Regions from separate parts of the Mesorhizobium sp. LNHC232B00 genome, predicted to be linked through region 1. Evidence: predicted binding sites of a transcription regulator. Region 1 holds the regulator's gene; each other region holds the start of a gene.
The links. Region 1 encodes LexA, which represses DNA repair genes until DNA is damaged. Its sites were predicted from a motif close to TGTTCNNNNTGTGTTCNG; they were not measured.
Positions count from the first base shown of each region.

Region 1 (7,511 bases):
CCGCCGCGCCGATCAGGCGGCCGAGCTGGTCGCCAAGCGCGACCGGCATGTCGAACCAGCCCGCGGTGTTCCAAGCACGAATGAGGTCCTGCGCCCACTCTTGCGTCGCGGCCTTCTGCAGCTCGTTGAAAACCGCAGGCGCCGCTGCTCCCAGCGAATTGCCGTCGAGGTAGATCACACCCTCCGGCAATGTGAACCGGTCGCGCATGGCGCGTAGCGGATCCGCCGCATCCATGGCTTCGACGGCCTTGAGGTCGAGCGTTGCGTTCATGATTGGTGATGTCCTCGATTATTCACGAATGGCTTCGCGAGCCGGCGCGGGGCCTCGGCCGCGCTTGAGGCTTGGCAAAGCAAGCATGGCGAGCACGAACAGGCCCGTGGCAAGCTTCAAATCGGGAGGCGGCATGCCGGCGGCAAGGCAGAACGACACCAGTTGGTAGTAGATGATCGCGCCGGCAAAGGGCGCCAGCAGCTGGCGCCAGACCGTCTGCTTGCCGACAACCGCCTCGCCGATCATCAGCGCGGCCAATCCGTTGATGAGGATGCCCAGCCCCATATTGACGTCGGCGAAACCCTGCGACTGCACCATCAGCGCGCCGCTTGACGCCGAAAACGCGCTCGCCAGCCCGACGCCGCCGATGGTCGCCGCCCAGACATTGATGCCTTGCGCCTCGGCCATATCAGGATTGGCGCCCACGGCGCGCACCGCGGTCCCTTTCTCGGTCCTGAAGAACATGTAGAGCGCCACGAAGACGACGAGCGCCAGAAGACCGGCAACGACGATCTTGCTGGCCGGAAAACCCGGCCGCGCGAACGGTACCCAGTCGAACACCGCGGGCGAACCGAAGACGGAGAGATTGGACTTCCCCATGATGCGAAGATTGATGCTGTAGAGCATCGTCATCATCAGGATACCGGCAAGCAGCGTGTGGATACGGAAGCGCAGATGGATGAAGGCGGTGCAGCAGCCCGCCGCGAAACCCACGATGAATGCGACCAGGATGCCGGTCACCGGCGCTGCTCCGGCAGCCAAAAGCACGCCGCAGACGCAGCCGCCCAGCGGAAACGCGCCTTCGCTGGTGAGATCGGGAAAATTCAACATGCGAAACGGGATCATGATGCCGAGCACGACAAAGGCCAGGATCAGGCTCTGCGCCAGGGTGACCGGCATGATCGCGATGAAGCTGGAGAGAACTTCCTGAATAAAGCCCATGGGGATCAGCTCGCCAGCAGCATGCGGTCGGTTTTGACGGAAAAATGGCCGATCAGATCGATAACCGTGACCCTCGCCTTTTCCTCGCCGGTGACTTCCAGCAGGACCCGGCCGGCGTCGAGCATGATCACCCGGCTGCCATAGTCGACGGCGTGCTGCATGTTGTGGGTGACCATCAGCGTGGTCAGCTTCAGCGCGCTGACGGCACGCACCGTGGCCTGCATGACGATCTCGGCCGTACGCGGGTCGAGCGCCGCGGTATGTTCGTCGAGCAGTAATAAATCAGGTGATCCGCCGACCGCCATGATCAGCGACAGGGACTGCCTCTGTCCGCCCGAGAGCAGGTCGACGCGCGTGTCGAGGCGATTTTCAAGGCCGAGGCCCAATATCGACAGCCGCTCCTTGTAGGAGGCGAGCCGTGTGGCGTTCAACCCTTGCCGCAAGGTGCGCTTTTGGCTGCGCAGATCGGCAAGCAGCATGTTCTCCGCCACCGTCATGCTGGCGGCGGTGCCGCGCATCGGATCCTGGAAGACCCGCGCCAATTTGGCGGCGCGCTTGTGCACCGGCATATTTGTCACATCGGCGCCATTGATCAGGATCTTGCCGGAATCGAGGATCAGCGCTCCGGAAATGGCGTTGAGCATGCTGCTCTTGCCGGCTCCGTTGGAGCCGATGACGATGCCGAACTCGCCAGTCGCCAATGACAGGCTGAGGCTGTCCAGCGCGATCTTCTCGTCGGCCTGGCCCCTGTAGAATACTTTGCGCGCGGATCGGATCTCGAGCATCGTTCCTCCCTGACCTGACGGGTGACGGCGCCCCCGCCGTCACCCCCCCTCAGTCCCGATATCAGTCGACGATGCAGCCGCAATCGGCCATCGACGCCGGTATCTCGATGCCGAACGCAGCCATCGCCTTGCGGGAGATTTGCGGCATGTGGTCCTTGTAGGCCGGGCGCGATGGCGCGATCGTTTTCGTATCCTTGCCCTTGAGGATCTCGGCGGCGATGTTGCCGGCGTTGACGCCGACCTGCGTGTAGTTGACCGCGAAACTTGCCGGTACGGTGCCGTTGCGGACCGCGCTGTCGTCGGAGTTGACGACCGGGATGCCGGCCTGGCGAGCGGCCGCGGAGACGGCGGCGATCGCCGGCTGGATCAGGTTCGAAGCCGGGCCGTAGATGACGTCGGCCTTGCCGGCGAGCGAGGCGATGCGTTGCTGGATGTCATTGACGTTGTCGATGCCGACCTCCACGACCTCGAAGCCGGCCGCGGGCGCCGCCGCCTTGATCTTTTCGACGAGGGCAACGTCATTGGCCTCGCCTGGATTGTAAGGCACGCCGAAGCGCTTGGCGTTCGGCAACAGCTTCTTGGTGAAGGCCATCACCGCGGCGACATCCTGCAGATCGCTGGCGCCGGTCATACCTTCATCTCCCGCGTCCCACGACGGCACCAGCTTGGCCGCCACCGGATCGGTGACCGCGGCAAAGACGATCGGAATGCCGGAGCCCGCGAGTGCCTTCTTGGCGATCTGCGAGACCGGCGTGGTGATGGTGTAGATCAGCTTGGGCTGCTCGGCCTGCAGCTTGGCGATCATCTGCGGCACCAGCGATGCATCGAAATTGGTATGGCTCTCCGTGTAGACGACGTCCTTGCCCTCTACGAAGCCATTGTCCGTCAGCGCCTTCTTGAAGCCGGCTATGGCGGCGTTCAATTGCGGATGCTCGCCGAAATTGGCGATGCCGATACGGATCTGATCGGCCGCGGCGCTGCCGGCGCTGACCATCAATGCACCTGCCAGGGCCAATCCCGACAGCCATGCGGATTTCGACTTCAACATCATTTCCTCCCAGATTTGATCAGCGCCGCCTTCGGGGCACCTCCAGCGATCATGGTCAGTCCCTCGGCGCATGTCAAACATTATATATAACTCTTGCCATCACTCACCATCATATATAATTTCTCCAATGGCAGAGAACGAATGGATCGCGATGCAGGACCAGAAGAACTCCACCAAGACGGAAGCCGCCTACCAGCTTCTGCGGCGCGATATCCTCACCACCCGTCTCATGCCGGGTGCCCCGCTCAAGCTCAGCGCCTTGCGCGGCACCTATGGAGTTGGCTGGACGCCGCTGCGCGAAGCGTTGTCGCGCCTCGAAGCCGAACGCCTGGTCACCGCCATCAGCAATCGCGGCTTCGCGGTCGCCCCCGTGTCCCGCGCCGAACTTGAGGATCTGGCGCGCGCGAGGATGGTCGTCGAGATACCGCTCTTCCAGGAATCGATGGAGAAAGGCGGCCGGCAGTGGGAAGACGCGGTCGTCACCGCGCACTACCGGCTCGCCCGCTGCAAGACCGCGGTGGATGACCCATCGGATGCCGCCGTCGACCAATGGGACGAGAACCACGAGGCTTTTCACGCGGCGCTGCTGAGTGCGGCGACGTCCAGCTGGCTGTTGCGGTTTCGCTCGACGATCTCGGACCAGCTGCGCCGGCACCATCGCTTTCTTGGGCTGGCGCCGACATTGCGGGCCGCGGCCGGCCTCAAGGCTGGCTACGAGGAGGCCATGGACGCGCTGCGCGAGGCGATGGCGATCGAGCACCACACCGCAATCATGGAAGCCGCCCTGGACCGCGACGTCGAGCGGGCAAAAGCGCTGATGACGGCCCACATCGGTTATACGCTGCACGTCTATGTCCACACCGAGGACGGCGACGCGAACAAGGACGTCGGGCGCGCCGGCAGCTTGAAAGCGGTTGCCGGATGATTTCGGCACCTCCGCATCGTCCGACGCTTGGCGAGATTGCCGAAGCCCGCGATCGGTACCTGCTTCCGAACAGCTATTGTTGGCGTTTTGATTTCGTTTCGTTCACGGCAGGCAAGCCGATCGCAGGCGCGGAAATCGGCATCGCCGGGCTCTGCCGTCGGCTGATGCCGAGCCATGTCGCAAGACAGGCCACAGGCTATTAACCAAGACATTTCAATGCGGGCGACGGGCGGCAACGGGCGAAAATCCCCGATTTCCGGCCTGTCCGGCTCTGCAAATGATTACGGCCCTCTTACCAAATTCACTAAACTTTAAACGGTTGCAGAACACAACTGGAACAGATAGTGTTTGTTCTGGGTTTGTTTTTTCGATTCTGGATCAGAACCATTCTGGATCAAAACCTTGTCCAGATGCCTTGGGGGCCGCCATGCTGACACGCAAGCAACATGAACTCTTGATGTTCATTCATGAACGGCTCAAGGAAAGCGGTATTCCGCCCTCCTTCGACGAGATGAAAGAGGCGCTCGACCTCGCCTCCAAATCAGGGATCCATCGCTTGATCACGGCGCTGGAGGAACGCGGCTTCATTCGCCGGCTGCCCAACCGAGCGCGTGCGCTGGAAGTGCTGCGGCTGCCCGATTCGATCGCGCCGGGCCTCAACGCGGCGAAGAAATTCTCGCCAAGTGTCATCCAGGGAAGTCTCGGCCAAGGCGGTTTCGGTCAGGGCAGCCTCGGCCGCCAGATCAAGCCGGCACCGTCGCGCTTTGCCGCTGCCGGCAACGACGACGATGCGGTACCAGCGGTGTCCATCCCGGTTATGGGTCGCATCGCTGCCGGTGTGCCCATCGATGCCATCCAGCATCAGACGCATACCATCTCGGTGCCGCCGGACATGATCATGGGCGGCGAGCACTATGCGCTGGAGGTCAAGGGCGACTCGATGATCGAGGCCGGCATCTTCGATGGCGACACGGTCATTATCCGCAACGCCGATACGGCGAGTCCGGGCGAGATCGTCGTGGCGCTGGTCGACGAGGAGGAAGCGACCCTGAAGCGGTTCCGCCGCAAGGGTGCCTCGATTGCGCTTGAAGCCGCCAATCCGGCCTACGAGACGCGCATCTTCGGGCCGGACAGGGTCAAGGTGCAGGGCAAGCTCGTCGGGCTGATCAGGCGCTACTGAGCCGGCACGGCACTTGGCTTGTCAGGTTTGCGATAGGGCTGCAGGCCCCTCGCCTCGCGCGAAAATTTTCGCTGCGCGTGCCAGGGCCGATACGGGCTGTCCACCGCGAAGCTGATGGTTGGCGGACCGGTGGCCGATTGGCGGTCGAAGAAGATGGCCGCGCTGCCCTTGCGGGCGAGCTGCCGTTTGGTGACGACGAGAACCAGCGGATTGTGGCAGGCGTCGTAGGCCGTTGCGTCATTGACGATGATCAGGTCGGCGAAGCCACAGGCCTTCCAGGTATCCTTGCGGTCTTCGACATGCGCTATGATCGCACCGGACGGGTGCCTGGCGAGACAGACACCGTCGGTGCAATAGAACGGCGCTCCCGGCGGCAGGCTGACGGCATCAGCAATATCGAATTGTCCATCCGCCTTGTCGAACATCTCCGGCAGGATGATGGTTTCGGATCTCAGCGCGCGTTTCCAGTTGTCGACGGTGAATTCGTTCGGCCGGGCCCGGCTGACCGCGAGTTCGCCACCGCCGATCGGCAGCGCGACCAGCCGCGCGTCTTCCGAGACCAGCACATCCGGCGTGCGCGTGTCGGACACCACCAGCAAGCCGGCGAGCGCGAATGGAAGCGCTGCAAGCCGCAGCCACGTCGTCGCCATCGTCGCGATGACCAGGGCAATTGCCACCAGCAGAACGGATTGCTGTGAGATGAGCCCGACCGCATCGACCGGAGAGCGTTCTGATATCCACGCCGAAATGGCGATCATCGCGGTCAGGCCCTTGCCCATCAGGTAAAGGGATGGCGCGTCCAGGCCGAACGGCATCAGCAGCGCGCTGGCAACGGCCAGGAACATCACGAGTGAGACGATCGGCATGACGGCCAGATTGGCGAACAGGCTGAGCGGCGACACCCGCTGGAAATGCCAGATGGCAAACAGCGCCGTGGCGCTGCCGGCGATGATCGACGTCATGGCCAGCCCGCCTGTCGCCAGCAGGAATTTGCGCGTCAGGAAACCCGGCAAGGAGCGCTTCGGCGGCGGCGGTCTGGTCTTTCCCGCCCGGTGATCCGCCCAGCCGGCATAGGCGCCAACCAGGGCCGCGGTCGCGGCGAACGACATCTGGAAGCTCGGGCCGACCACCTCATGCGGCGAGACCAGGATGACGGCGATCGCCGAGATCGCCAGATTGCGCATGGTCAGCGCCGCGCGATCGAACAGGACGGCAATCAGCATCACCGCCAGCATGATGAAGCTGCGCTCGGCGGCGACGACGACGCCGGAGATGACGAGATAGGCGGCGATCGAGAAAAGTGCTGCCGCGGCCGCGTATTTCTTCACCGGCCGGCGCGCGGAAAAGTCCGGGAACAGCGCGAAGGCGCCGCGCAGCAGTCCCATGATGGTGCCGGCGACCAGCGCCATGTGCAGTCCCGAAATGGAGATGATGTGATAGATGCCGGTGCGCCGCATCGCTTCGTTGATTTCGTCGGGGATGCCGGCGCGCACGCCGACGATCAACGCCGCCGCGATCTCGCCTTCTGCGCCGCCGACGCTGCCCCTGATATGGTCGGCAATGGCTTCGCGGGCGTTCTCTATCGCTGATGAAAGGCGGGCCGACAGCGGCATGCCAGCGTCGTCGGCTGCAACGACTTTTGGATTGCCGAGAAAGAACCCGCTGCCACCGATGCCGGCGAAATAGCTGTCGAAGGAGAAATCATAGCTGTCCGGCCGCACCGGACCGGTCGGCGGCAACAGCTTGGCATAGCCGGTAATAAGGGAGCCGGCGGTCATTTCCGGCGGTATCTTGCGTGTCGAAAGCCGGACCCTTTCCGGCGCGTAGCGCAGTTTCGGCCGGGCGGTCGACGTCACGTCGATGGTAAGCCGGATGCGGCCGGTCTCCATCTCATCGATCGAGACGACGCGGCCGCTCAGTTGCGTCGAGATTTCCGAGCCCAGCATCTGGGTTCCCGTGCGCCACGTCTCGACCTTGGCGGCGAGCAAGCCAAGCGCGCACAGCAATGCCGCCGTCAGGAACAGATGGGTTTTCGGCCACGAGCGCGAGACAATCGCCAGGAAGCCCATGAGGGCCACCACCGCGACAGGCCTGGCGAAGTCCGGTTCGGCTGCCAGGGAAAAATAGCCGATCGCGCCGATTGCAAGGCAAACCGGCACCAGCAGGAAGCCAATGCCGCGGTCAAGCTCCAGCTCCGCCGCCGCAGTGATGCCGTTGCGCAGGCGCGGCAATGACAGCCGGCCGAGTTGCCGGCGCACACGTACGATCCTGCCGGCCGGCGACGGAATTGGCGCGGGGATATCCGGTGCGGGCTGGTTGCCGGAACCCGGCACGAGAGGCGATTGCGTCGGCAGCGAGGC
Region 1 is NZ_AYWP01000005.1:111,139-118,649, reverse strand. It holds gene kynU (kynureninase) at 1-271, opposite strand, end outside; gene X743_RS159725 (ABC transporter permease) at 290-1,213, opposite strand; gene X743_RS159730 (ABC transporter ATP-binding protein) at 1,219-1,998, opposite strand; gene X743_RS159735 (ABC transporter substrate-binding protein) at 2,060-3,046, opposite strand; gene X743_RS159740 (GntR family transcriptional regulator) at 3,198-3,971, shown strand; gene lexA (transcriptional repressor LexA) at 4,399-5,151, shown strand; gene X743_RS159755 (ComEC/Rec2 family competence protein) at 5,145-7,511, opposite strand, start outside.

Region 2 (7,511 bases), on a different contig from region 1:
TTGGTATAACGCGTGCGACGGCACCCTTAGTCCCGTATGGACTCTAGGGCGGCGGATACGGCCACGGCAAGTGGCGAATTGGCGCGGCGTCGATGACAGGCTGTCAACCGATACCGATCGCGGCCAACACCAGGTCGGGCCGTGACCGAGCCGGAGTGTGCCATGGGATCCGCATGGCCGTTTACATCGGCGCCGCAAACTGAGAGTTTCGCCCGATGATAGAGCTGATCCGCACCAACGACGCCGTCATCATCTCCTTTGTCGAATCGCTGATGCGCGATGCCGGCATCGGCTGTTTCGTCGCCGACCAGAATATGAGCGTGCTCGACGGCTCGCTCGGCATCCTGCCACGGCGCGTCATGGTCGACGCCGAAAAGGCCGACGCGGCGCGGCGTATCCTGACCGATGCCGGCATCGCCAACGAGATACGCGGAAAATAATGTTGGCAGCCCCAGCCGCCCCTGCCCTTGACACCTTTGGCCCGGACACACCGGCCCACACGGTCGACGCCTTCCATCGCGGCCGGTTCTGGCTCGTGCAGCCAAAGCATGGCGGCCATCGCGCCGGCATGGATGCAATGATGCTGGCGGCATCCGTGCCATCCTCCTTTGGCGGACGCCTCGCCGATTTCGGTGCCGGAGCGGGAGCTGCGGGCCTCGCCGTGCTGTCGCGCTGCCCGGGTGCGGCGGCCGTGCTCGTCGAGCGCGCGCCGGAAATGGCGGCCTTCGCGGCGGCCACCCTTGCCCATCCCGGCAATGCGCATCTCAGCGATCGCGCATCGGTGCTTGTCGCCGATGTCACGATGTCGGGCCGGGTACGGGCAGCGTCCGGCCTCGCCGACAATGATTTCGACTTCGTCATCATGAACCCGCCTTTCAATGCCCCCCGGGACCGGGCAACCCCCGCCCCCCTGAGGAAGGAAGCCCATGTCATGGAGGACGGGCTGTTCGAGAGCTGGATCAGAAGCGCGGCGGCGGTGGTCAGGCCGCGTGGCGGGCTTGCGGTCATTGCGCGGCCCGAGCAGCTCGGTGCCATCCTCGATGCGATATCAGGCCGTTTCGGCGATGCCGAGATGCTCGCTGTCCATCCTCGCCCCGACGCGGCGGCGATCCGCATCGTCGTGCGGGCGACGCTCGGGGCGCGGGGAAAGCTTGCCATCCGCCCGCCGCTGATGCTTCACGTGCTATCGGGCAATGGTCCCGACGAGCGCAGCGAAATGATCACCAACGGTCTCGCCTCGCTGTTCGGAGATTGAGCTATTCCTGGCCACCACATTGCCGTTGGCCGGGGAATCCCTACATGCCTGCAACCCATCGACCGGAGAGCCCACTCACGTGAAACGTCTTTTCAACCGCCTGCTGCCGAAATCCTGGCGCTCCACCGTCGTCACCATTCCGGTCATCCGGCTGCACGGCACCATCATGGCCGGCGGCGGTCCGTTCCGGCCGAGCCTGTCGCTTGCCTCCACTGCCGGCCTGATCGAGAAGGCGTTCTCCTTCGAAGCGCCCGCTGTCGCCATCTCGATCAATTCGCCTGGCGGCTCACCGGTCCAGTCGCGGCTGATCTTCAAGCGCATCCGCGACCTGGCGACCGAAAAGAACAAAAAAGTGCTGGTCTTCGTCGAGGATGTCGCGGCTTCGGGCGGTTACATGATCGCGGTCGCCGGTGACGAAATCTTCGCCGATCCGTCCTCGATCGTCGGTTCCATCGGCGTGGTCTCGGCCTCGTTCGGCTTTCCGGAGCTGATGAAGAAGATCGGCGTCGAGCGCCGTGTCCACACCGCCGGCCAGAACAAGGCGGTGCTCGATCCGTTCAAGCCGGAAAAGAAGGAGGACGTCGAACGGCTGAAGGCATTGCAGCTCGAGGTGCACGAGACCTTCATCGATCTGGTCAAGGAGCGGCGAGGCACCAAGCTGAAGGACGATCCGGACCTGTTCACCGGCCTGTTCTGGACCGGCAAGAAGGGCCTGGAGCTTGGCCTCGTCGATGCGCTCAGCGACATGCGCACGGTGCTCAAGACCCGCTTCGGGGCGAAGACGCAGCTCAGGCTGATCACCGCGCCGCGCGGCTTCCTCGGCCGCTTCGGCCTGTTCGGCTCGAGCCAGGGCTTTTCCGCGCCCGATATCGCCGCTGCCGCTGCCAGCGGGGTGATCGATGCGGCGGAAGAGCGCGCGTTGTGGGCTCGGTTCGGGCTTTGAAAACCGCATAAAACCGTCTAGCATAGGTGCCTTGAAGTCTCATGCCTGTCGTCTTGCCAAAACCGAACACATTTTTGGGCGACATGCATTAACCGACCCGACCGGCCGCCTTCGCCGGCCCAGCGTGGGAGGAGTTTTGACATGCCGCAGATCATTTTCTTCACCGTCGTTGGCGTCGCCGCCTATTTCGGCTACCGCACATTCGTGCGCGAAGCCGAGCGCGTGACGGCCAAGGTACGGCGCACCGAAAAGCAGGCGGCCAACGGCGCGATGGGAACGCTGGTCAAGGATCCCAAGACCGGCGAATACCGGCTGGCCAAGGACTGAGCATCATCTCGCAAACGACTGACGCCGTGGACACCGAGATCGGTTCGCGTACGTGGCATGCGCCCGCCAAGATCAACCTGGCGCTGCATGTCACGGGAACGCGCGCCGACGGCTATCACCTGATCGAAAGCCTGGCGGTGTTCACGCGTTTTGGCGACCGGGTCGAGGTCGCGCTCGCCGACAGCGACGATTTCACCGTGTCCGGGCGCTATGCGCCGGAGGTTCCCCTCGACGCCGGCAATCTGGTGCTGAAGGCGCGCGATGCGCTGCGAGGAGAGGCCGGACCGCACAAGACCCCGCCTGTCGCCATCAAGCTTCAAAAGAACCTGCCTGTCGCCTCCGGTGTCGGCGGCGGATCCAGCGACGCGGCGGCGGTATTGCGCGGCCTGGCGCAGGCATGGGGTCTGGACATCGATGGCGCCGGGCTGGCGCGGATCGGTCTTTCGCTTGGCGCCGATGTGCCGATGTGCCTGGCGGCCAGGCCGCTGGTCGCGCGCGGCATTGGTGACGAGCTGTCGATGGTGCCGGACGTCTCGGCGCTGGGGCTGGTGCTGGTCAACCCGGGCATGCCGGTCTCGACGGCCGAGGTGTTTTCGGCACTTTCCCGCCGCGACAACGAGCCATTGCCGCCGTTGCCGCGCGGCATCGATTTTCACAGCCTGCGCAACTGGCTGGAACTCACCCGCAACGATCTCCAGCCGGCGGCGCTGGCGATACAGCCCGCCATAGGCCGGGCGCTTTCATGGCTCGACAAGGCTGGATCGGGTTTTTCACGCATGTCCGGATCGGGCGCGACGTGCTTCGGCCTGTTCGAGACCGGCAATGTCGCCAAGCGCGCGGCGGCCGAGATCCGCGGCCGCCAGCCCGACTGGTTCGTCGCGGCGACGCGCAGCATCGCATCGGAGGGCGCTGATGGCCAGAACTGACGAGAGCCGTTCCTTCGTTCCGGTGCGTATCGCGGTGCTGACCGTTTCCGACACACGCAGCCTCGCCGACGACAAATCCGGACAGACGCTGGCCGACCGCATCACCGAGGCCGGCCACATCCTGGCCGCCCGCGACATCGTCACCGACGACCGCGACAAGATCCGCGACAAGGTGCTTGGCTGGTCGAAGGACGCGGCGATCGACGTCGTCATCACCACCGGCGGGACGGGCTTCACCGGGCGTGACGTGACGCCGGAGGCGCTGGAACCGATCTTCGAAAAGCGCATGGATGGCTTTTCGGAAGTGTTCCACCGCATCTCCTACGACAAGATCGGCACCTCGACGATCCAGAGCCGGGCGACCGGCGGCGTCGTCAACGCCACCTTCATCTTCGTGCTGCCGGGCTCGCCCGGCGCCTGCAAGGATGCCTGGGACGGCATCTTGAAGGCGCAGCTCGACTACCGGCACATGCCCTGCAATTTCGTCGAGATCATGCCGCGCCTGGACGAGCACCTGCGGCGCGGCAAATCGGCTCCGTAAAAGCCGAGGCAAGGCGCCGGTTTCGCGCCGCGTTTGCCAGGCAAAAGGCTGCCCTCGCCTTCGAAAGACCATTCCAAACCCGATGCCGGAGGAAGTACCCTTCGTGGCGGCGGCCCTTGCCGTTGACGACGAGGCGGAAGCGATGACTGTGCACGCCGGCGGATGCCATTGCGGCAACATACGCCTTCAATTTTCAACCGACCTCGACCCCTCGCAAATCGAAGTCCGCGCCTGCCAATGCGCGTTTTGCATCAAACATGGCTCGCGCGCCGTTGCCGATCCGAATGGCCAATTGATCGTCTCGGTCGATGACGACGCCCGGTTGCACAGATACCGGTTCGGATTGCGCACCGCCGACTACTTGATCTGCCGGGACTGCGGCGTCTATGTCGCGGCGGTCACCACCGACGGCGGGGATGCAAGGGCGATCGTCATCGTCAATGCCCTGGACGACCGGCTGCGGTTCAGCCGCGAGCCAGCGGCCATGGACTATGATGCCGAGAGCAGGCAAGGCCGCATTGCCCGGCGACAGGCACGCTGGATGCCTGTGGATATCCTGTCCGCTTTCAGCGGATGACCGGTTCGCCGTGAAACCGCCGACGCGAAGGCGCGGATACGCCGAAGCCGACTTCCATCATCAGCCGCGGCGTGTGCGCCGGCACGGTGCCCATGTGCAAGCCGAACGGGTCCTCGACGAAGCCGAGCCCAGCTTCGCCGGTCAGCGTCACCGGGCTTTGCTCGCCATAGACGTCCAGGACCTCCTTGGCGGCATGGCCGACCAGCAGGGCCAGCTGATGCTTGAGGGCGCGGCGATTGTGGCTGCCCCCGACGTAGAGCAGCTGCAAAAGAATCACTTGCGCGATTCCCGCTTCGCCGGCGCTACCCAGATCTCGGCGTCGAGCTTCTTTGTCGCCAGGCCGCGTGCAAGCGCCTCGGCACTGCCGGCGTGCTTCGACAAGGACGCTGCCTGCCGCTTGCTGATCACCAGTCCGTCGGCCAGGGCGCGATTTCCCGAAAACACCCGCGCCAGGAACGGCACACGGCTGCCGCGTGAGCGCGAGAACCGCGCCGCCATCGTTTGCCGGGCCGTGTGGGCGACGACCGCTTCGGTCCAGCCATCCACCAGCCTTGCGCCCGGCTCCAGCAGCAACAGCCAGTCGCCCTTGGCTTGCCTGATGCCGGCGGCAACACCGCCGCTCGCCACATAATGGCAGCCGGCATGTTCAGCGACATGATGCGTCTGGTCGGTGGAGCCGGTATCGCAGACGACGACCTCGCGCACCACGCCCTCGACGGCGCCGCCAATCAGCGAGCCGAGCGTGCGGGCGAGAGCCTCCTCGTCATTGCGGGTTTCGATGAGAACACTGAGCATCGTCAGCCGAATAGCGGAAAGGCGGCCGCGATGCCAGTTCTTGCAACGCACCACAGAAAGTTCTTGCTTTGTTCTCCTCAAGGAAATAGGAATAATTTCATGAGCAGAGCGATTCGACACAACATGGACAGTCCCTGGGAGCGGGCGAAGATGGAGCCGATCATGCGCGCCGACATTGCAGCCTTCGGAGCAGGACGGGCCGAGATGGCCAATGCGATGATCGAGCAGAGCGGCATGCGCATCCGTCCGGATCGCAACCGTGGCCGCTCGGCGGGCATCAATCCGTCCGGCAGGTTCGAGCCGGTCACCCGTCATGTCTTCGACGATGGCTGGAGTTCGCTGGAGGAATTGCCGCCATTCAAGACCGAGGTGCAGGTGGAAAAGCCGCGCACCATCATCACCCGCAACGAATCGCCCGACATTTCCTTCGACCGTTCGATCAACCCCTATCGCGGCTGCGAACATGGCTGCGTCTATTGCTTCGCGCGGCCGACCCATTCGTTCATGGGCCTGTCGCCGGGCCTGGATTTCGAATCCAAGCTGTTCGCCAAGCCGGACGCGGCGCGGCTACTCGACAAGGAGCTGTCGAAGGACGGCTACCAGCCGCGCACCATCGCCATCGGCACCAACACCGATCCCTACCAGCCGATCGAGAAGCAGTACCGGATCATGCGCGAGATCCTCGAAGTACTGGAGGCGCGCGGCCATCCGGTCGGCATCGTCACCAAATCCGCTTTGGTGACCCGCGACATCGACATCCTGTCGCGCATGGCCGAGCGGGGGCTCGCCAAGGTGGCCCTGTCGGTAACGACGCTCGACCGCATGCTGGCGCGCACGATGGAGCCGCGCGCATCGACGCCGACCAAGCGGCTGGAAGCGATCAGGCAGCTTTCCGATGCCGGCATTCCGGCTTCGGTCATGGTGGCGCCGATCATCCCCGGCCTCACCGACCAGGAGATGGAACGGATCCTCGATTCGGCGAGCGCCGCCGGCGCGCGCGAGGCGGGTTATGTCGTGCTGCGCCTGCCGCTGGAGGTCAGCCCGATCTTCAAGGACTGGCTGCTGCGCCACTATCCCGACCGCTATCGCCACGTGATGTCGCTGATCCGCTCGATGCGCGACGGCAAGGACTACGATTCGGAATGGGGCAAGCGCATGAAGGGCGCCGGGCCCTATGCGTGGCAGATAGGCCGGCGCTTCGAGATCACCGCCAAGCGGCTCGGCCTCAATGCCGATCGGCGCACGCTGCGAACCGACCAGTTCGTTGCAGCCGGAAAGGACCAGGAGCAGCTGATGCTGCTTTGATCTGCCCTTTTCGCTTGTGAAATCCCGTCCGGCCTGCCCCGGCCAGCAGACGGTGCCCTCCCGGTCCGGCGCCCCACCCGACCCGGAGGGACTTGCGGAGAATCGGAACCGATGCGAACCTCGCCGCAACATGGCTCGCGCGCGTTCTGATTCTCCGCTTCTCTTCGAAATTGTCGAGAAACCCGATTTCTCCTTCGAGACGAAGGCTATGGCCGACGGTCTGTGGCCAGTGGCGGGGATGGACGAGGCTGGCCGTGGCCCGCTGGCCGGGCCGGTGGTCGCTGCGGCGGTGGTGCTCGACCCAGCCAACATTCCCGAAGGCCTCGATGATTCCAAACGGCTCAGCCATTTGCAGCGCGAGGCATTGTTCCTGCGCATTCTGGGCTCCGCGCAGGCGATCTCGATGGCCTCGATCAGTGCCGAGGGCATCGACGGCAGCAATATCCTCAAGGCGAGCCTTGAGGCGATGCGACGCGCGCTGGTCGGGCTGTCGGTTCGGCCTAAGCTCGCGCTTGCCGACGGACGCGACGTGCCGCCGGGGTTGCCGTGCGAGGGCCGCGCATTGATCAAGGGTGACCAACGCTCGCAATCGATCGCCGCTGCCTCCATCGTCGCCAAGGTCATGCGCGACCGCATGATGTGCGGTTGCGGCAGCCATAACGGCCGCTATGGATTCGAGGTGCACATGGGTTACGCCACGGCCCGGCACCGCACGGCGATCGAGGCGCACGGCCCGGTCGCGCGCCTGCATCGCGTGTCGTTTTCGCCGTTCAGGCTTGGCGGCGCCGAGGTGGTTGAAGAAGAGAGCTTCGACGGGTTGGATTGAGCGCCGGCGACGGTAG
Region 2 is NZ_AYWP01000003.1:528,060-535,570, forward strand. It holds gene X743_RS161810 (DUF2007 domain-containing protein) at 216-440, shown strand; gene X743_RS161805 (methyltransferase) at 440-1,255, shown strand; gene X743_RS161800 (S49 family peptidase) at 1,335-2,198, shown strand; gene X743_RS161795 (membrane protein) at 2,340-2,525, shown strand; gene X743_RS161790 (4-(cytidine 5'-diphospho)-2-C-methyl-D-erythritol kinase) at 2,552-3,451, shown strand; gene moaB (molybdenum cofactor biosynthesis protein B) at 3,438-3,992, shown strand; gene X743_RS24325 (aldehyde-activating protein) at 4,096-4,569, shown strand; partial or broken gene X743_RS161780 (hypothetical protein) at 4,559-4,828, opposite strand; gene X743_RS161775 (glycosyltransferase) at 4,843-5,364, opposite strand; gene X743_RS161770 (PA0069 family radical SAM protein) at 5,515-6,669, shown strand; gene X743_RS161765 (ribonuclease HII) at 6,800-7,495, shown strand.
Region 2: X743_RS161770 (PA0069 family radical SAM protein) is a predicted target of LexA. The motif match lies at 5,423-5,440, and genes of this name have one in related genera.

Region 3 (7,511 bases), on a different contig from region 1:
CGCGCAAGGCATCGAGCCCGCGCAGCACCTGCTTCAGCGCCTCGGCGAAATCGGCGGCGATGGTGAGGCGGGTGATGGTGCCGACCTTGTCGTCGCCCTGGTCGGCCGGGACATCGGGCATCTGACGCGCCTTGGCCGAGATCGCGTCGAGCCGCGCCACCCAAGGCGCGGTGTCATCCAGCGCGCCGGGTTTGGTCGCCAGTTCGCCGACAAGCAGCTGCAACTCCGAGCGCACCGGAATGAGCGCTGCGTTCTTCGGCGCGGCGTGCGAATGCAGCGCACGCGCGGCCGAGAGTGCCGACAGCAATTGCCCGATGGTGCGCCGCACTGGATGGGCGCGCGGCGCGAAGCTCGGCGCCTCGAGCCTTGCATAGGCGCGCATCTCGCCAAGTGTCTGGGTGTCGGCGACCAGCTTCCTGTGCAGGCCGGAAAGCGTTGCCGGATCGCCGCTGGAGAACGCACCGCCGGCATAGGTCGCGAGATCGATGATGCAGCGCTTCAGCCGCGAGATGATGGCGTCACTGGCCAGCTTGGGCAGGATCAGCCGGCTTGTCAGGCCGGCGCAGACAATGCCGAGCACGATCTCGGCACAACGCGCGGCCGCGAGGTCCACGACCAGATGCGGCTGCCCGAAGGCGGGCAGGCCGATGATCATCGCCGTATAGCCGGCAAGTGCCGCACCATAGGCTTCGGGATTGCGCAGCAGCGACGAGACGAAGGTGCAGATGCCGATCCAGACCGCGAGCACCGTCACCAGCACCCAGGGGCCGGTGCCGAACGCGGTGGTGATGCCGATCGCCGCGACGCCGCCCACAAGCGTGCCGAGCAGCCGGTAAAAGCCCTTTGCCAGCACCATGCCGGCGACCGGCTGGGCAACGATGAAAACCGTCATCATCGCCCATTGCGGGTGGTCGAGCTTCAGTGCATAGGCGGCCAGAAGCGCGATCAGGCCGGCCGAAACAGTTCTAAGGGCGAAAATCCAGTCCGAACGCGTCGGCTGCGTCAGCCCGGCCAGATTGGTCTCGAAATAGCCCTTCAGCCGCACCCAGGTCACATGCTGGTCTCCGTACCCGCACGGACAAAGTAGAGCAGTGGGCGGCTAGATATCCAGCACTTCCGCCTCGGCGAATTCGGCACGTTCCTGGATGAAACGGAAGCGGGCTTCGGGCTTGGTGCCCATCAGCTCATCGACCCTGTCCTTGGTGGCCGAATCGACTTCGTTCACATCGACCCTGAGGAGTGTGCGCTTCCTCGGGTCCATGGTGGTTTCCTTGAGCTGTGCGGCCATCATCTCGCCCAGGCCCTTGAAGCGGCCAAGCTCGACCTTGCCGCGCCCGGTGAATTCGGTGCGCAGCAGCTCGTCCTTGTGCGCGTCGTCGCGGGCGTAGGCGACCTTGCCGCCCTGCCTGATCGAGTACAGCGGCGGCACCGCGAGATAGAGGTGTCCACCGCGCACCAGCGCGGGCATCTCCTGGTAGAAGAAGGTGATCAGCAACGAGGCGATGTGAGCGCCGTCGACGTCGGCGTCGGTCATGATGATGACGCGGTCGTAGCGCAGATCCTCGTCGCGGTACTTCGATCGCGTGCCGCAGCCGAGCGCCTGGATCAGGTCCGATATCTGCTGGTTGGCGGCCAGCTTGTCGTTGCCGGCGCTGGCGACGTTGAGGATTTTGCCGCGCAGCGGCAGCACCGCCTGGCTGGCGCGGTCGCGTGCCTGCTTGGCCGAGCCGCCCGCCGAGTCACCTTCGACGATGAAGAGTTCGGCACCGGCGGCGGCGTTCTGGGTGCAGTCGGCGAGTTTGCCTGGCAGGCGCAGCTTGCGCACCGCGCTCTTGCGCGACACTTCCTTTTCCTGGCGACGGCGCACCCGTTCGTCGGCGCGCGCGATCACCCATTCGAGCAGCTTGGAGGCTTCCTGCGGATTGTCGGCCAGCCAATGGTCGAATGGATCGCGGATCGCGGTCTCGACAATTCGAATGGCCTCTATCGTCGCCAGCCTGTCCTTGGTCTGGCCGACGAATTCCGGCTCGCGGATGAACACCGACAGCATGCCCGCCGCCGAGATCATGACGTCTTCCGAGGTGACGATCGAGGCGCGCTTGTTGCCGACGAGTTCGGCATAGGCGCGCAGGCCCCGTGTCAGCACATTGCGGAAACCGGCCTCGTGCGTGCCGCCTTCACCGGTCGGGATGGTGTTGCAGTAGGAATTGACGAAGCCGTCGCCGCCGAACCAGGTCACCGCCCATTCGAGCGAGCCATGGCCGCCTTGCTTGTCGCTCTTTCCGGCGAAGATTTCGCGCGTCACCTGGAAATCGTCGCCCAGCGATGCCTTGAGATAGTCCTTCAAGCCACCGGGAAAATGAAATTCCGCCTTGGCCGGCGTCTGGTCCTTTTCCTTGATCAGCGACGGATCGCAGGTCCAGCGGATCTCGACACCACCGAACAGATAGGCCTTCGAGCGCGTCATGCGGTAAAGCCGCGCCGGCTCGAACGCGGCACCCTTGCCGAATATCTGCTCGTCGGGGTGGAAGCGGATCTTGGTACCGCGCCGGTTGTGGACTTCGCCAAGGTGCTCGAGGCCGCTGACCGGAACGCCGCGCGAGAATCTCTGCCGGTAGAGCTGGCGGCCACGCGCGACTTCTACCTCGAGATGATCCGATAGCGCGTTGACCACGGACACGCCGACGCCGTGCAGGCCGCCTGAGGTCTCGTAGACCTTGGAATCGAACTTACCGCCCGAATGCAGCGTCGTCATGATCACTTCGAGCGCCGGCTTCTTGAATTTCGGGTGAGGATCGACCGGAATGCCGCGGCCATTGTCGGTGACGGAGAGATAACCGTCGGCCGAAAGCTCGACATCGATGAAAGTGGCGTGGCCGGCAACCGCCTCGTCCATCGAATTGTCGATGACCTCGGCGAACAGATGGTGCATCGCCTTGTCGTCGGTGCCGCCGATATACATGCCCGGCCGGCGCCGCACCGGCTCCAGGCCTTCGAGCACCTCGATGTCGGCGGCGCTGTAGCCCTCCGAACCGTCGCGGCTTGCCGCCGGCCGCTTGGCTGCCGCCTGCACCAGCGGATCCGCCGGGCGCGCCGGTGCGCGGACCGGCTGCGGTTGCTTGTCCAGGTCGCCGAAAAGGTCGTTGTTGTCGTCCATGCCTGCCATAGGTCCGGTGCTGCGAATCACCCGCCGATACTGCCACGCTTTTCAGCGCCAAGCGACGGAGGTTCCTGTTACGTTCGGGGATCCGGCCCGTCTTATCCTAAAACCATTCGATAACCAAGCGGGCGGAAATAGGTCGAATGCCGTCGTTCTGCGTTCCTGATTCTTTAACAATGCCACGTAGCGTGAGCCCAACATAACAAGAAACTACGGGCATCAGGGGTTTGGGCGTGAGGGGCAAGGCTATAACGATGATCGGTATCGCCGCCGTTTTCGGCGCGATCTCGATCTTTGCCGCGGATTTCTGGGTCAAAAGCCAGGCCGATGCCCAGGAGAAGACAGCCTCGATCGTCGCGCCGGCCCCGCCCAAGATCGAATTCAAGACCATCGTGGTGGCCAACGCTCCGTTGCGCTACGGCATGGAACTCGATCGCACGAAGCTCATCGAAATTCCCTGGCCGCAGGATTCGCTGCCGCAAGGCGCCTTTGCCACGATCGATGGGCTGCTCGGCGAAGGCGGCCGCGTCGTGCTGTCGCCGGTCGAGGTCAACGAACCGGTGCTGCTCACCAAGCTGTCGGGGCCGAACGGCCGGGCGACGCTTTCCAACATGCTGACGCCCGGAATGCGGGCGGTTACCATCCGCACCGATGAGATCGCCGGTGTCGGCGGCTTCGTCACGCCGGGCGACCGCGTCGATGTCGTGCTGACGCGCGATGCCGGTGAAATCCAGGAGGTCGCCAAGAACGCGCAAGGGGCGGCCGGTTCGACCATCACTTCCGAAATCGTCGTCGCCGACGCCAAGGTGCTGAGCGTCGGCCAGGGCGCCGACGAGCGCCAGACGGCGCCGCAGATCGCCAATTCCGTGACTCTCGAGGTGACGACCGAGGGCGCCCAGAAAGTGGCGCTTGCCCGCACCGTCGGCACGCTGTCGCTCTCGCTTCGCTCGGCCAGCGAAGGCGGCGACGGCAAGAACGGCGTCACCACCATCTCCTCCTTTGGCGGATCGGTGGCGTCCAAGGCGCAGGCCACGGCCGGCTCGTTATTCGATGCCATGACCAAGGAGCCGGAGAAGCCGAAATTCAAGACGGTCATCGTGACGCGTGGCACGAAGGCCGAGGAATATCAGGTTCCGGCGCGGGACCAGAAGTAAAAGGCCGGTGGGGACCGGGTGGGACGGGACAATGCTGATGCGTACCCTATATGGAATGACGGGCCGGTCGTGCTTCGTGCGCGCCCTGGCGATGGCGGTTTCGCTGGCCGCGGGCGCGATGCTCGCCTTCGCCAGCGCGGCCAGGGCGGATAATGACATCGTCTATGTCTCGGCGACCAAGAATGCGTCGATCAAAGTCGCCAAGGGCAAGCCCAAGACGATCATCACGAGCGCGGCTTTCTACCAGATCGTCATCGGCGATCCCGAGATCGCCAACGTCAATCCGCTGACCGATAAATCCTTCTATGTGCTGGGCAACAATCTCGGCACCACCGGCATCGCGCTGTTCGACGACAAAAAGCAGCTTGTCGGGACCGTCGACATCGAGGTGACGCTCGACACCGACGAACTGGCGAACACCATCCGCGCCAGCGTGCCGGACGCCAAGATCAAGGTCGGCTCGGCCAACGGCCGCGTGGTGCTGTCGGGCGAGGCGGACGACGCTGTCGCCGCCGAGAAGGCAAACAAGATCGCCACCCGCTTTTCCGGCAACGAGGAGGTGATCAATTCGGTCAACATCTCGTCGTCGCAGCAAGTCCAGCTCAATGTCCGCTTCGTCGAGATCAACCGCCAGGCGGGTCAGGATCTGGGTGCAAAATACAGCGCCAATTTCGCCTACGGCTTCGGCGGACGCGATGTTTCGCTCGATCCCGGCACGGTGCCGGCGGCGGGAACCGGTGAAATCATCGGCCGGCTACTATCCAATGGCGTCTCCATCGATATCGCCATCAAGGCGCTGGAAGAGCGCGGCCTTGCCCGGCGGCTGGCGGAACCGAACCTTATCGCCCGTTCCGGCGAGACGGCGAGCTTCCTGGCCGGCGGCGAATTCCCGATTCCGGTTTCGGAGGACAACGGCAAGATCTCCGTCAGTTACAAGAAATACGGCGTCAGCCTGGATTTCAAGCCGACCGTGCTCAAGGACGGATTGGTCAGCCTGGACATCGCGCCGGAAGTCTCTTCGATCGACGCGTCGGCATCCTACAACATCGGCAACATTTCGGTGCCGGGTTTCATCGTGCGCCGTGCCAGGACGTCGGTCGACCTGAAGAACGGCCAGAGCTTCATGATCGCGGGGCTGCTGCAGTCGCAGAACGACATCACCACCTCGCGCATTCCCGGCCTCGGCAAGATGCCGGTGCTTGGAGCGCTGTTCTCGTCGAAATCCTACCAGCGGCGCGAGACCGATCTGGTCATCATCGTCACGCCCTATCTGGTCAAACCGGTCGATCCGTCGAAGAAAATGGCCGTGCCGACCGACGGCACGCAACCGGCCAGCAACGCCGACTACTTCCTCAACAACACGGAGGAAGTGAAAGGGTCGGATACCAACCGCGCCCTGGCTATGGCTGACGGCGGCGCCGCACGGGCCGCTCCCGCCACCACGGTCGGACATTTCCTCGACCTGCCGAAGGACTGAAGCCATGCGTCTGATCCTGAGATCGAGCGTCGCCTTGCTGCTTGCCGGTTTCGCCGGCGGCTGCACCAGCGACGACTATGTGCGCAGCGAAGGCGTGACGTCAGGCGCCGGTGACGCCCAGGCCGCCAACACCGTCATGCAGATGGTCGACCCGTGGAAGTACGGTGTCCAGAACACCAGGCTTCTGGTGCCTGCGAAGCGTGGCGATGCCGGACCCGTCACACCCGATCAGGCGGCAGGCGCGAAGGCAGCGCAAACAAGCACAAGCGACTGAATCGAAAAAGGCAATCGATCAAGGCGATCGACCTACAGGCGGCAAGAATGGCAAACGGCATCAAGACCAAGAAGATCCTGCTCGTATCCACGGACAGGGCCTTCGTGCAGGACACGCGGACCGCGTTCGCCGCTTCCGAGATCATCCAGCTCTCGACGGTGGACAAGAGTGTCACCGAACTGCGCGGCGAGGTCCAGGAGACCGACTTCGGCGTCATCATCGTCGACATGGACGCGGCAAGGCTGGAGGAAGTCGAGTCGCTGCAGCGCATCATGCGCCGGCTGGAAGGCAAGGCGCCGGTGGTCGTGGTCACCCAGGAGTTCAACGCCGCTGCCGTGCGCATCCTGGTGCAGCTCAAGGTCGCCGACTTCCTGGTCAAGCCGATCACCACGGCCGACCTGGTGCGTTCGGTCGTGCGGGCCCTGCAAGGGCCGGGGCGCGAGGAAAACACCGAGTCGCAGATTTACACTTTCATGCCGGCCGCGGGCGGCGTCGGCACCACGACGTTGGCGCTGCAGACCGCTTTCCAGCTGCATCACTCGGTGACGCGCGGTGCCTCGACCTGCGTGGTCGACCTCAATTTCCAGCAAGGTGCCTGCGCCGAATATCTCGATCTCGAGCCGCGGTTCGACATCACCGAGATCGAGAACCAGCCCGAACGCCTCGACCGGCAGCTGCTCGACGTGATGCTGTCCAAGCATGCGAGCGGGCTTTGCGTGCTGGCGGCGCCGACGCATCCCTCGGAAATGCGCTCATTCAAGACCGATGTCGTGGTGCGCATGCTCGATCTCGTGTCGGCCTACTTCGACAATGTCGTCATCGACATGCCGCGGACCTGGTTCCCCTGGACGGAAACGGTGCTGCTTGGCTCCAACAAGCTCTACATCGTCGCCGAGATGACGGTGCCGTGCCTGCGCCACACGCAAAGGCTGATCCAGGCGGTCTACGAGACGGTGGGCAAGGAAGTGAAGCCGAACGTCATCGTGAACCGTTTCGAGCAGAAGATGTTCGACAACGGCATCAAGCAGGCGGACGTCCAGGAAATCCTGGGCGAGCATTTCGTCGGCGGGATCGCCAACAACTACCGGCTGGTGCGCGAGGCGGTCGACCGCGGTGTACCGCTGCACGAGATCGATCCCAACGCCAACGTCGTCAACGACCTGAAGCGGATCATCCTTCCGGAAGAGGCTGTCGCGATTGGAGCCAAGTCGAAATCGCTGTTTGGCCTAGGCAGGGGCCTGTTGAAGAGGAAGGCCGGATGACCAGCCGTTTTTCCACCCTGCAGAACCGCGATGCGCGCCCACAGCGCCCGGCGGAATCAGCCCCGGTCGCGCACCATGCGGTCGTCATCCCAACCAGTCGAAAAGCTTTGCCGGCAAAGCCGGAGACGGCACCTGCAAAGAATGCCAACAAGGTCCTGGATGCCCGCGTGCGCATCCACAGGAT
Region 3 is NZ_AYWP01000001.1:363,755-371,265, forward strand. It holds gene X743_RS166860 (FUSC family protein) at 1-1,054, opposite strand, end outside; gene parE (DNA topoisomerase IV subunit B) at 1,100-3,157, opposite strand; gene cpaB (Flp pilus assembly protein CpaB) at 3,415-4,314, shown strand; gene X743_RS166845 (type II and III secretion system protein family protein) at 4,346-5,791, shown strand; gene X743_RS166840 (hypothetical protein) at 5,796-6,065, shown strand; gene X743_RS166835 (response regulator/pilus assembly protein) at 6,113-7,327, shown strand; gene X743_RS166830 (CpaF family protein) at 7,324-7,511, shown strand, end outside.
Region 3: parE (DNA topoisomerase IV subunit B) is a predicted target of LexA. The motif match lies at 3,227-3,244, and genes of this name have one in related genera.